One region of the Ruegeria sp. O11 genome, then DNA from elsewhere that is predicted to be linked to it. Evidence: riboswitches for the same ligand, from Rfam matches in the RefSeq annotation. Region 1 holds a riboswitch; each other region holds the start of a gene.
The links. A riboswitch is a leader RNA that binds a small molecule or an ion and turns the genes downstream of it on or off. The one in region 1 is predicted to bind cobalamin.
Positions count from the first base shown of each region.

Region 2: linked by a shared signal. The riboswitch ahead of ACRZ91_RS00315 (DUF1636 family protein) and the one ahead of ACRZ91_RS19740 (DUF1636 family protein) in region 1 are both predicted to bind cobalamin.
Region 3: linked by a shared signal. The riboswitch ahead of ACRZ91_RS12070 (hypothetical protein) and the one ahead of ACRZ91_RS19740 (DUF1636 family protein) in region 1 are both predicted to bind cobalamin.
Region 4: linked by a shared signal. The riboswitch ahead of ACRZ91_RS19015 (DUF4198 domain-containing protein) and the one ahead of ACRZ91_RS19740 (DUF1636 family protein) in region 1 are both predicted to bind cobalamin.

Region 1 covers NZ_JBQERS010000016.1:27,330-30,536, forward strand. The annotation lists gene ACRZ91_RS19735 (catalase family protein) at 1-654, opposite strand, end outside; cobalamin riboswitch at 987-1,194, shown strand; gene ACRZ91_RS19740 (DUF1636 family protein) at 1,433-1,789, shown strand; gene ACRZ91_RS19745 (ABC transporter ATP-binding protein) at 1,786-2,571, shown strand; gene ACRZ91_RS19750 (ABC transporter substrate-binding protein) at 2,588-3,207, shown strand, end outside.
Region 2 covers NZ_JBQERS010000001.1:65,686-68,892, reverse strand. The annotation lists gene ACRZ91_RS00325 (glycosyltransferase family 2 protein) at 1-321, opposite strand, end outside; gene ACRZ91_RS00320 (NAD(P)-dependent oxidoreductase) at 613-1,560, opposite strand; cobalamin riboswitch at 1,706-1,908, shown strand; gene ACRZ91_RS00315 (DUF1636 family protein) at 1,994-2,374, shown strand; gene cobW (cobalamin biosynthesis protein CobW) at 2,371-3,207, shown strand, end outside.
Region 3 covers NZ_JBQERS010000005.1:101,923-105,129, forward strand. The annotation lists gene rsgA (ribosome small subunit-dependent GTPase A) at 1-735, shown strand, start outside; gene ACRZ91_RS12065 (alpha/beta hydrolase family protein) at 778-1,629, opposite strand; cobalamin riboswitch at 1,751-1,971, shown strand; gene ACRZ91_RS12070 (hypothetical protein) at 2,059-2,466, shown strand; gene ACRZ91_RS12075 (protein-tyrosine phosphatase family protein) at 2,470-2,973, opposite strand; gene ACRZ91_RS12080 (DNA polymerase III subunit gamma/tau) at 3,144-3,207, shown strand, end outside.
Region 4 covers NZ_JBQERS010000014.1:92,149-95,355, reverse strand. The annotation lists gene ACRZ91_RS19025 (cobalt ABC transporter permease) at 1-249, opposite strand, end outside; gene cbiM (cobalt transporter CbiM) at 246-857, opposite strand; gene ACRZ91_RS19015 (DUF4198 domain-containing protein) at 864-1,649, opposite strand; cobalamin riboswitch at 1,780-1,982, opposite strand; gene ACRZ91_RS19010 (aldehyde dehydrogenase family protein) at 2,095-3,207, opposite strand, start outside.

The DNA.
Region 1 (3,207 bases):
CAGTTCAGTCCCCAGACGATAGGGCGTCGTTGACCAGAAATGCGCCTCAAATGGCGACTGCATGTAGTTCGAGGCAAAATCGCTCGCAGTCTTAAGATGTCGCCTGCCTTTTTGTGTGGCAAATGCGCGAAACAGGGCCACCAACCCTCGAGCGATCAGCTTCAATGACCAGCTGCGACGCTTATTTGCCGCGTGCTGGAGGGCTTGCAGCGTGGCGATCAGGCTGCTTAGCCGTTCATAGTCGTCGGAAAGGTAGCTGGGGAAAGTGTCCTGATCGACAAGAACAAAGTCAAACTCATCGCTGATTTGCGAGATGTTGAGTTGTGAAAGTGCCTCGACGTCGATCAGTTTGGTGCCCGGCACATCAAATAGTTTGACCGCCATTCCATGGGCATCGGTTTTACGATCGTCCAGATGCGCACCGTTGGAAAAGCGAACTGCTGCAGAATAACTTGCTGCTTTTTCGAAAAGGCCATGGCGCAACCTTTCCGGCAGATCGTCCCGGATTGTGAAAGTGGCTTTGACACATCCATGGCTGCGCCCATGTTGCGCTCTTAACCTTCGACCTTTCCACTTCGCGATCACTTCAAAATTCTGATCGATGATATCGTCAACCACGTCTTCAGGTGAAGTGTTTGGCAAAGAATGTGTCAACGAACCCCCTTTTCCCGAGCAAGCCCAGGCAATAATTAACCTCTACAAATATATCCGACAGCCAGCCCCTTCTAAATGCCCGCAGATTAACCCTTTTTGGGTTTTCTTTCAAACGAAGTGACTTATGGCAGCCTTTTTGCCTCATTCCTTTTGATCTCAAACAGCCGTTTTCGCGTCAGAATGAAGTATACCGGTCAATAGTTGGTAGGGTGGGATCCATCGATTTACGACTTCAAAACGGACACGGTTGGCGCCGTATTCGCTGGCGTTGCGTTGGCTTACCTTCGAAGACTTAAGCTGACAGAAAGTTATTGACGCATTTCTTGATCTCGGGCACTCAGGCAGCAGATGGTTCCCAACGATACGTCAGAGGGATGAAAAGGGAATACGGTGAGGAATGCCAAGCGGCGCCAATTCCGTAACTGCCCCCGCAACTGTAAGCGGTGAGCTATGCCAAATAGCCACTGACCCCAAGGGTCGGGAAGGTTGGCCAAGCGCGGACCCGCAAGTCAGGAGACCTGCCATCAATTGTTCAACCAACCCGGGGCGGGGCGTCCTGGAAGGAGGTATTGATGGCACGTTTCACACGTGTGCACACGACTGGCAGCTTCCGTCTGCGCTTGGAAACAAGCGGAGTGAGAAATGCGAAAATCGCTGATCAATACATTGTCGACAACGTGAACCGCCGACGCGGGGTGCCCAAAGCGGTGTTCAGAATATTCAATGTGTTACGATATAACATTGCAAAAACCTTAATTGCGCAATAAACGGTGGCGAGATGACGAACAATGTTGATCATATCCTTCTTGTCTGCGCGAGCTGCAGAAGTGGCGAAAGTGCAAACAAAGTACCCCAGGCGTTGAAGCATAGATTGCCGAGGGAATTTGTGATCCGCTCTGTGAATTGTATGGCGGGTTGTGAAAGGCCAACCACCATCGGCTTTCAGTCCTTTGGCAAAGCACAATATCTATTTGGTGACATTTCTACAGATGAAGATTTGGACGCGATCGTTGAATTTGCCCATCAGTATCTGCGCAGTGGCGATGGTTGGACAAATGCCACTGATCGGCCACGGGCATTGTTCACAAAAACTCTCTCACGCCTGCCGCGTATTGAGCTTGAGGAAGCGCTATGACCAAGCAAAGCTTTCTGATTGCCGAAAATCTGGAATATTACGCGCTTAACGGAGATATCTTGTTGCAAGGCGTTTCGTTCGCCTTGGACGAAGGCGCTATTCTTGCAATCGCTGGTCCGAACGGGGCAGGTAAAACAACGCTTTTGAATCTACTCTGTGGTGCCGAGGCACTGGCATTGGGGGATGTGCGTATGAATGGACAAAGCCTCAAGCACCTATCCGCAAATGAACGCGCCCGCATGATAGCCGTTGTCAGCCAGCAGGAATTTCCTGACGGGCGTCTGTCACTGCGTGATTATGTGGCATTGGGTCAGATTCCCATTCGCGCAGATCGCTCGGCCGAAGATCATGCGTGCGAACTGAACCGGATACTTGACCTCACCGATCTGGCTCCATTGGCAGAAAAGCGGATGGCTCAGCTTTCTGGGGGCGAGCGTCAGCGTGCGCATATTGCGCGCGCCTTGGCACAAAACCCCTCATTGCTGTTTCTCGATGAACCCACAAATCATCTGGACCCTGACGCAAAGGGGCGGATGCTATCGCTGGTCGCTGATCTTGGGGTCACAGTGGTAATGATCGTGCACGATCTGGTCATGATCCCTGAATTCGCTACACATGTTGCTTTGATGAAATCCACGCGCCTGACCGGATTTGGCACGGTCGCCGAAGTTCTGACGCCCGAACGGGTCCGTGAAACCTTTGGCGTGGATTATCTGTGCTTTCACCATGAGGGTCGCGTGATACCGGCTCTTGATATCCGAAGAACCACTGTTTCTACATAAACTCAGGAGAATATTGATGAAACACATCTGGTCCGTGGCTTTGGTCACTGCCATTGCAAGCAGCGCTGCAGCGCAGGAAGTCACCGTGGACAATTGCGGCGAACCCCTTGTGTTTGAGACGTTGCCGGAACGGTTGGTCGTGCATGACATGAACATGACGGATATGGCTTTTGCTTTGGGGCTACAGGACAAGATCGTCGGCCTCACCGGGATCACCGGCTGGTACAAGACCAGCCCGGAATTCGATACCTTGCGGGGTGACATTCCGGAGCTCGCGCCGAAATACCCCACTGTTGAGAATCTCGTCGCAGCGGACCCAGATTTGTTTTTCGCGGGCTGGTATTATGGAATGAAACCGGGTGGGGATGTGACACCAGACACATTGGAACCCTTCGGGATCAAAACCATGATCCTGACCGAAAGCTGTGTGCATTTGGACAAGGATCGCCCCGAGTCCAGCATGGACCTGCTGTTTGACGATGTTCTGCGTCTTGGCAAGGTTATGCAGGTCGAGGACAAGGCCGAGGCGCTAGTGAGCGAATGGAAAGACGAATTGGCCGCGATCGAGGCGCAAACGACCGAGTTGCCGAAACCTCGAGTTTTCTTGTTGGATGGTCCGGCGGATGCACCGTTCAC
Region 2 (3,207 bases), on a different contig from region 1:
GCCTTCAGGCAAACGGATATTGATGTATTCATCCACATCCAGGCTCATGATCCAATTTGCGGACTGATAGCTCGGATGACTGCGAGATCGGGTAAAAGCCCGGTTCTGGGGCGCAGCGCGTGGTCCGATCTTGTTGCGCTCATGATGCGCCCAGCCTAAGGCCTGCATCCGATCACCGATGACATCTGTGCCATCAGAACAGTCGTTGGTGTAGATCAGGATATCATTGAACCCGATTGCGCGGTTGTAAGCCACCCAATCGATCATAAATGGCCCTTCGTTCTTCATCGTCGTCACGATGAGAAAGGTCTCGTTTCCCATAAGTTAAACTCTTGCCTGTGCCATTATCGGACTATTGTTGATCTGTTTAGAATAGCCTCCGGAATTTGTCCAACGCAGCAAGTCCCAGGAATAACTGGCTACCGCGCTCAGCGCCCCAGGAGGATCTGATGAAATTGATGGAACTCAATATGCACTCAGCGTTTGCTAAAATTGAGTTAACCGACGACTTCATCAGAGCTTTCCTGCGACAATCCGAATTGCCACCTCCGAACCGCAGATAGCCGTGGCATCATCAAACGAAACTCTTCATGAACATCAGCACATTATGTTTTACCGATTCTGAGGAACCACTTCGTAACCCGGCTCTTCCGGCTCATCATCCTGCATTTCCGCGGGGAACCCCGGAGCACGGATATCCAGCCCCGTGGCGTCCTCAAGGCGTTTGATAATGTTGGGGGAAAGTTCCCGGTCACCGTAACGTGCGATTCCGTCGTCGAAGATTTCCATCATCACCGGGTTTATCTCCAGCGGCACCCCGGCGCGGTCGGCGACCTCCTGAAACAGACCGATGTCTTTTTTGACCAGATCCATGGTGAATGAGATATCGCGCGACCCATTCAGGATCACCTGGCTTTCCGTTTCGTGTACAAATGATGTGCCCGATGAAATTTTGATTGCCTCATAGGTCGTGCCAAGATCCATCCCTGCGGCCTTTGCGGTCACCAAAGCCTCGGCGCAAGTGATCAGATTTGCGGTTGCCAAATAGTTTGTCAGCACCTTCAACACTGAGGCCGATCCCAAATCGCCTGTGTGCAAAACGCGGCGCCCCATCGTCGTCAGGAACGGCAGAATGCGCTCAAATGTTTCCCGATCGCAACCTGCGAAGATCGAAATATTGCCCGTAGCCGCCCGATGACATCCGCCCGATACCGGGCAATCGACTGCAGCCCCCCCACGTTCGATCACCGAAGCACCCAATCGTTTTACTTCCGCTTCGTCGGTGGTGGACATTTCCATCCAGATCTTACCGGATGTCACTTCGGACAGCATCTCCTGCATTACCGCGTCCGAGGCGGCAGGAGATGGCAGACAGGTAATCACGGCGTCACAATCCCGCATCAATTGAGCGGGGCTTTCAGCTGCCTTCGCACCCTGCGCGACAAAACCAGACACAAGATCAGGGTTGAGGTCATGAACGGTCAGGTCAATCCCATTGCGCAGCAGCGAGCCCGACAATTTTCCGCCCACGTTTCCCAGCCCGATGAAGCCTACTTTCATATGACGCTCTCCCTGTTCGTCTTTCCATGCACATGCCAACACGCCCGTTGACCTAAGTCATGCCGTCCAGCGACCCTCAGAGGTCGCTTTTTTGCCCCTGTACGCACAGTTGAGCGAGACTCGCTTGACAAGGGGGGTGATGCTGTCCCAAGAGCCAAGTGTTGGTGTCTGCAGCAGCAGATGAAAAGGGAATGCGTCAGCGGATTTTCCGTCAAACGCAGCCGCCCCCGCGACCGTGACCGGAGAGGGTGCCCAAGCCACTGGCGAATGCCGGGAAGGCGGGACATCCGACAGAGCACCGCTCTGACATCCGCAAGCCGGGAGACCTGCCAACGCCCGAAGATGAAACCGGACGGGGTGTTCCGGTGTGGGGCTTTGATCGGCCCGCATGAAACCCCGTCCCCCACGAAGAGGATTTGGGGGGATGAGAGACATGACCGACACCACACCGGTCGAACTGCTGGTCTGCACCACCTGTCGTCGCGGCCTACCCGTCGAAGACGACGCCCAACGCCCCGGCACATTGCTGCACAAAGCGCTTGAACAGGCCACCCTGCCCGAGGGCATCACCTTGAAAGCAGTAGAATGCCTTTCAAACTGCGATGAGGGCTGTTCTATCGTGCTGCGTGGTGGACCTGATCGATGGACATTCGTCTATGAGCATCTGAGCGAAACCGATCACGTCGAAACCATCATTGAAGGTGCCACCAAGTACCTTCAGACCGAGGACGGGCTGGTCAAATGGCGTGAACGCCCCGAACACTTCCGCAAGAATTGCGCGGCCCGTATTCCCCCGATTGGAGCGCTGAAATGAGCAATCTCGAAAAACTGCCCGTCACCGTGATCACCGGCTTTCTGGGCTCGGGCAAAACGACGCTGGTCAAGCATTTGATGCAGAACCCGCAAGGCAAGCGCTTGGCTGTTGTAGTCAATGAGTTCGGCGATGTGGGTGTCGATGGCGATATCCTGAAATCCTGCGCAATCCCGGATTGCCCAGCAGAAAATATCATGGAACTGGCCAATGGCTGCATCTGCTGCACTGTGGCCGACGATTTCATTCCCACGATCGAAGCGCTTATGGCCTTGGAGCCGCGCCCCGATCACATTCTGATCGAAACTTCGGGCCTGGCCCTGCCTAAGCCGCTGCTCAAAGCGTTCGACTGGCCAGACATTCGCTCGAAAATCACAGTCGACGGCGTGATCGCTTTGGCCGATGCCGAAGCTGTCGCTGCTGGTCGGTTCGCACCCAATGTCGAAGCGGTAGACGCCCAGCGCCTTGCCGATGAGTCGATCGACCACGAGACGCCACTATCGGAGGTGTTTGAAGATCAGATCTCTTGCGCCGACATCATCCTGCTGACCAAGCCGGATCTGGCCGGTCCCGAAGGTGTCGCCAAAGCCAAAGAGGTCATCGCGGCCGAAGCCCCTCGCCCCCTACCCGTCGTCGAAGTCGCCGAAGGTGTCGTGGACGTGCGCGTTGTCTTGGGCCTTGAAGCTGCCGCCGAGGACGACATGGAAGCGCGTCCCAGCCATCATGATGGTCATCACGATCACGAGCATGACGATTTTGAAAGCATCATCGTCGAACTGCCGGAACAGACTGATCCGCTGGATCTGGTCGCCAAGATCGAACGCCTGGCAAAGGAA
Region 3 (3,207 bases), on a different contig from region 1:
AATGTGGATGTGCTGTTCATCGTCAGTTCCTGCAATGCCGACTTCAACCTGCCCCGACTAGAGCGCTATCTTGCGCTGGCCCATCAGGCAGGCAGCTATCCGGTGATCGTTCTGACCAAGTCGGACACCTGCGACAACGCAATTGCTTATGTCGAACAGGCCCAGTCACTGGCCCCGTTTCTGACAGTTTTGGCCGTAAATGCCTTGGATCAGTCCGATATCGAACAGGTCCTGTCGTGGTGCCCGAAGGGACAGACCAGCGCCCTGGTCGGATCGTCTGGCGTTGGCAAGACGACACTCGCCAACGGGATGACTGGACAGGATCAAGCCACCGCAGGCATTCGCGAAGATGATGCGCGTGGCAGGCACACAACAACAGCACGTGCGTTACATCGAATGAGCAACGGAGGTTGGTTGATCGATACACCCGGTATGCGTGCGTTGCGCCTGTTGGACGCGCAAGAGGGTGTGGACGAGGTATTCTCGGACATCTCTGACCTGAGCCTGAACTGCCGATTCTCTGATTGTCAGCACGACACCGAGCCCGGCTGTGCGATACAGGCTGCAATCGAAACCGGGGCACTTGATCCCGCACGGCTGGACCGATGGCACAAGCTGTGTCGCGAAGATCAGCACAATTCGGCTTCGGTGGCACAGGCACGCGCACGCGACAAAGCGTTTGGGAAAATGGTGCGCAGCGTGATGCACGAGAAAAAATCCCGCAAGGGACTGTGACCTTTCTGGGCACCGGTTACCGGTGCCCAGCATTTCAGGCGATCAACCGGGGCCAGACGGCAGCGTTTCGCCGGGCAAACGCGCCGATATGGCCGACTTCGGATAACCCGAATTCATTTGCCGAAAGCAGATGGCGCCGCGCGCCAGAACCATAGAGGTCGGCAAGCCGCCAAACCGCCTGGGGGGGGGCACAACCTGATCATCCTCAAAGGCGAATATGTCAACTTGCCTGCCCATGTCGGCCCAGCGGTTTGCCGGCAAGGTGTCTCCGATTTCGGGTACATAACTTTGGGGCGCTGTGCACCATTTGCGCCATTGCCAGTAAACTTGGGATGGCAGATCTGTTCCAAAACCCAAAGCCTTTCCAGGCAAATACCCGAGCGAATGTACCGCCAGGGGCGCATGACCGTACCAGAACAACGTCGCCAAAGCACGGTAAGGCCAAGGATGATCCCTCAGCGTAACCAGACCGGAACAGACACAGATCATCCTGTCGATCTGATTGATATCGGGTTGGACCGGACCAAACATCCCGCCCAAAGAATGCCCGATACTCCAAAGCTTGGCCTGTGGAAACCTCCGCCGCATTTCGGTCCGTGCAGCCGGAATGTCGATCAGCGCCCAATCCGCCATGGTGACACGCGATTGCTTTTGTGAGCCTGTCAGAGAGTGACCAAAATCCCTGTAGTCATAGGTAAGGCAGGCCATGCCGTGCGCTTTTGCAAGCCAACTTGCGAAATGCTGGTAGTAATCTCTGGGCACACCGGTTGCGCCGTTGATCACAACAACTTTGTCTGGTTCTGCGACAGGGTGATAGAGCCGTGCCGACAGTATTGCCGGGCCGGACTGAAACTGAATGTCCTCGGTGACAACCGCTTGCTGTGTGTCCAACATGGTGCCCTCTGAAATCAACTGAACCGATCAGTTCACCCAAGGCGCGCCGAGTCAAGGTTGACGTGGCTGGACCGTGCGTCACATGCCATCATCAATCTTCTTGACTCCCGAACGATTGTACCGCTAGCGATGACGTGATGGTTCTCGCGCCCAACTGGGCCGGGATGAAAAGGGAACACGGTGCGGTTCTGCCCGGATAAAACCGGAACGAACCCAGTCCGAGACTGCCCCCGCAACTGTAAGCGGAGAGCGATGTCGAAATGCCACTGGCCTTGAAGGTCGGGAAGGTCGGCAAAGCAATGACCCGCAAGTCAGGAGACCTGCCATCAAATCGAAACTGAAACTCGGGCGGGGTGTCCGGGCAGGGCAAGACCGCATGCATGCTGTCCCTCCTGATTGATGCCCCTGCCCTGCGCGGAGGGCGCATGAATGATCTGGAAGACCAACACGCATAAATTCTCGGCAACAATTTGCCAACGGACCGGGAAAAACTGCCCCGCTTTGGCACGACTGGCACGGGCACTGGCCACTTCGGTTGGAAAAGCTGGCCCCACGACCACCGCAGGATTCGGAATCGAAGGAAGCTGCGATTTGACTCATTGCGCCAGTGGGTGCACCGCCCGATTTCGCTCCGGTCCCGAAGAAACCCGAGTGTTCTGTGATGCCGATTCAGACGTCGCGATCGACCATCTGGACAGCTATGCAGACCTGATGTTTGGCACGGACTCGCACCCCATCCCTGGAGGCACCTTGTCCCGACCGCCTTGCGCGATGCTGGAAGTGTTAACCCTGGGCGGAAGTACTCGGGCGCAGGCTGAATACCGTCCGTCGGCTTGATCGCTATTCGGCTACCAAGACACTGGCAGGCGCAGTCGCCCAGCGCAGCTGCGCGTCGGTTTCAACTGCACATGGGCGTAACGCTCGCAATCTATTCAATGCCTCGTCCGGGTGCTCTCCACACTCGACCATTAAGCGTAATACAGCCATACCAGAACGGCCACATCCGCCTTTGCAGTGGATTAGTACTCGGCCTCCACCCGATAATGCGTGGCGAGCGGACTCGCTGGCATCCACCCAGCGCATATCAATGTCGTCGGAAGGTATACCGTAATCCTCGACTGGCAGATGAACCCAGCGACAAGCGCGGCTGCGAACATCGGCCCCAAAATCCCTGGCGCCATCAAGGATCATCTCGACCTCGGTAGTCATTGACAGAATAAGGCCGGGCTTCCATCCGGTAACCGCATCAAGATCACCGGAATAGTCTCCTCCTCGCCCTGGCATTGAAGTTAACGCAAGCGTGCCCCCGCCCACTTGAAGTGCATGGATAACAATCTGAGCCATTCTACGCTCCCCCCGAAACGCTGATCAGAAAATCTTTCTGGCTGGTCTTAGACTGTACGATATTAACCGCGTCGGCCAGCAATCCAAAATGAAAATCCTCGCGGCTTGCTGTGGACGCGGGCAGCGGGGGCCTCTACGCTGCGGCGTAACTCGAATCCGACAGAGCAGACATGACCGATACGCCAAGCCCCGCCTACCAGGTTCTTGCCCGCAAATACCGTCCTGAAACCTTTG
Region 4 (3,207 bases), on a different contig from region 1:
GAAGGTATGCGCAACAGGTTTTGTGGGGATATACAAAAAGAACCCGTCTCCATCGGTAACGGTGTGACCTAGTTCAGCACCATCGGGGCCGTAGACGAAAACTTCCTGGTCGCTTGCCATATCGCCATTGGAAAACCCCAGCTCACCCTCGATCGCTTCGCCAGCGGGGAAAACCCCCGCGATGACCTTGTGTGCGAGGGCCGAAATCGGTGTGAGCATCAGCGTGGCAATAACAACCAGTTGTTTCATGTTAAAACCGCCTTTTTGAACAGTTCCGGTTTCACCTTGCGCGCCAACATCACGGCAAACCCCGTAAGCATGGCTTCAATGCCCATAACCGGTATATGGGCGAAAAACACCAGCTTGGCCGCAGGCAGGAACGCCTCACCGGACATCGCCAGTGAAACGGCAACAAACGCGGTTGTGGCTGCGACTGAGAACGCCCCCCCGATACCGCCCCAAATCGCCCCCTGAAAGGGTGAGCCTCGGGCGGTGAGGCGGCCAAAGATCATCCAGGTCAGTACCGCCGGAAGGGCAATATTCAGCGTATTGATCCCAAGCACAGTCAATCCGCCAAATCCAAAGAATACAGCCTGTAACAGCAGCCCTACGAACAAAGCTGGAAAGGCGGCCCAACCGAGCAAAAGCCCGGCCAGGCCGTTCAGGATCAGATGCACAGAAGATGGGCCAATCGGCACATGAATCAGCGAAGCAACGAAGAAACTGGCTGACAGAACACCCGCTGTGGGAATGCGATCCAGATCCAGCGACTTCAGCCCCATTGCAATCCCGCCTGCAGCAGCGATCGCACCGCCGACTACGACAGGGTTCGAAAGAGCACCATCTACAATGTGCATAAGGGCTTACTCCAGATCCCAGGCGCGGATCCAGATTACGGCATCCTGGCTCAGCTCTTTACCTTCATGCTCGGTTTTCGGACCAGAGCCCAGAGCAGCGAAACCCCAGTAACCGGCCTTGGGTACACCAAAACTGAAATAGCCATTCTCGTCCGAAATCGCTACCAGCGCACCACCTGGCAGCGGTGACACTGTCGGTGCAGCGGCGCCCGTGCCTTTCAGGTCAGGGGCGGCGGCGATGTATTCGATCTCAATCTCGACCCGTGCAACTGGTTTGCCCTCGCTCAGCACGCGACCCGTGAAAGTAGAGCCCGCAATGATGTTGTAGGGCTTGTTCAGCGGCAGGATTTCTGTTGCCAGACCTTGCGGCTGATCCCAGTCGGTGGGCAGTTCATTTCGGTTCAGATAGGCCTTGGTGATCTGCTGGATATAAATGTCCTCAGATTCTTCGTAGTAAGGCGCAGGAACGGTCACCACCACATAGTCGCCCGAACGCTTCACCGGGACCGAGCCTTTGAACGCCTTGGCGCTGTTGTCTGGGCCGTCAAATGTGGTTTCTTCCAATGTGTCCAGCAGATCGGTTTTACTGCCGTTGTGGATCACATAGAATTCTTCCGGTTTTTCAAGCGTCATCACATGACCGGCTTCAAACGGGTGCCAGAATATCAGCTTTACCGGCACAGCACCGGGTCGCTCGATAATCGTGTTTTCTGTGTATTCCAGTAGGAAATGAGCGCTCGCAAACGTAGGCATCACTGCAGCAGCTGCGGCTGCCAAAAACAACTTCTTCAAAACTCAGTCCTTCTCAGGTCGCGCCTTCCCCGGCACATATTTGGTTTTGACTTGGGGAGGGCCCGCGTCCGTTCGTCGACCGAGACAAACGGATACAGCGCACACCCCGTCGCCGACAATGAGCACCCTTTCCGAGGGCGCGTGTTCGGCAGGTCTCCTGACTTGCGGGTCAGGGCGCTATGCTGGCCTTCCCGGGATATCCCAGTGGCATTGTCAGCCGCGCTCGCCGCTTACAGTTGCGGGGGCAGTTGCAGATTTGGCGCGAAGAGCGCCGCACTACATTCCCTATTGCTCCCAGAGGAATCCCCCGGAACCGAACATGGCGTGTTCATGCCAGAACATGCAAAGCGCGGTCAACAATCGTTTCCGTCACTAAGCGGGCCATTTGCGAAATTTGAGTACACACATGCGCTCGATCAGTATCGGATTGATCCTGACAGCTTCATCACAGCCGTATTACAGCCATCTTATCTTGCGTCATGTCATGCATGGTGTAGCCGATACCGCCGGTGTTGTACCCTGATTGACGGCGACCCGCGAATGGCATCCAGTCGACCCGAAAAGCAGTATGATCGTTCACCATTACGGCCGTGGCGTCCAAATACCGCACAGCTTGCATTGCTGTATCCAGGGATTTGGTAAAGACCGACGCCTGAAATGCAAAAGGAAGGCCGTTTGCAGCGTCGTATGCAGCACTAAGATCATCATATTCATAAACACAGACAACCGGCCCGAAGATTTCGGAGATGGACACGCTCGCATCAGCGGGTGGGTTTAGAAGGACAGTCGGTGCATAGGTCGTTCGGCCCAGCCGTTTACCCCCTGTCATTACGCGGGCACCTCCCGCAACCGCTTCGTCTACCCATTGTTCTACTCGATCAACTTCACCCGGACGGATCAGTGGCCCACATTCCACTCTGGCGTCACGGGCATCACCCACCTTCAACGCTGAGGCGGCTTCTGCCAACTTTCGAGCGACCGTTTCCGCCATCCCTGATGGAGCAAAAACACGCTGAACCGAGACACAAACTTGACCGGAATGATAAAATCCACCCTTGGTCAACAAGGGGATCATGGCATCAATGTCGGCTGTCTCATCGATGATAACTGGCGCCGCTCCGCCGTGCTCCAACGCGCATCGCGTCCCCGGCGCCAGCTTCGAGCGCAGCATCCACCCGACACGTGCCGATCCGATGAAAGAAAAGATTCCGACGCGCGCGTCCGTGATCATCCGTTCAGCTACATCATTTTGGCAAATCGCCAGATGGCACCACTCCTTTGGCAGGCCAGCCTCATACAGGATGTCGACAAATGCTTCGCATGACAGTGGTGTATCAAGCGCCGGTTTGACGAGGACCGGGCATCCAGTGGCCACAGCCGGGGCCACCTGATGTACGATCAAGTTCAACGGATGGTTAAACGCGCTTGCGGCAACCACAACGCCGATGGGTTCACGCTGTGTAAAGGCAATCCGACCCGATCCTGCTGCTGTCAGATCCATCGGTATTTCCCGGCCCGCCATCTGCCCGATTTCATGGATACACAGTTCGACACCATC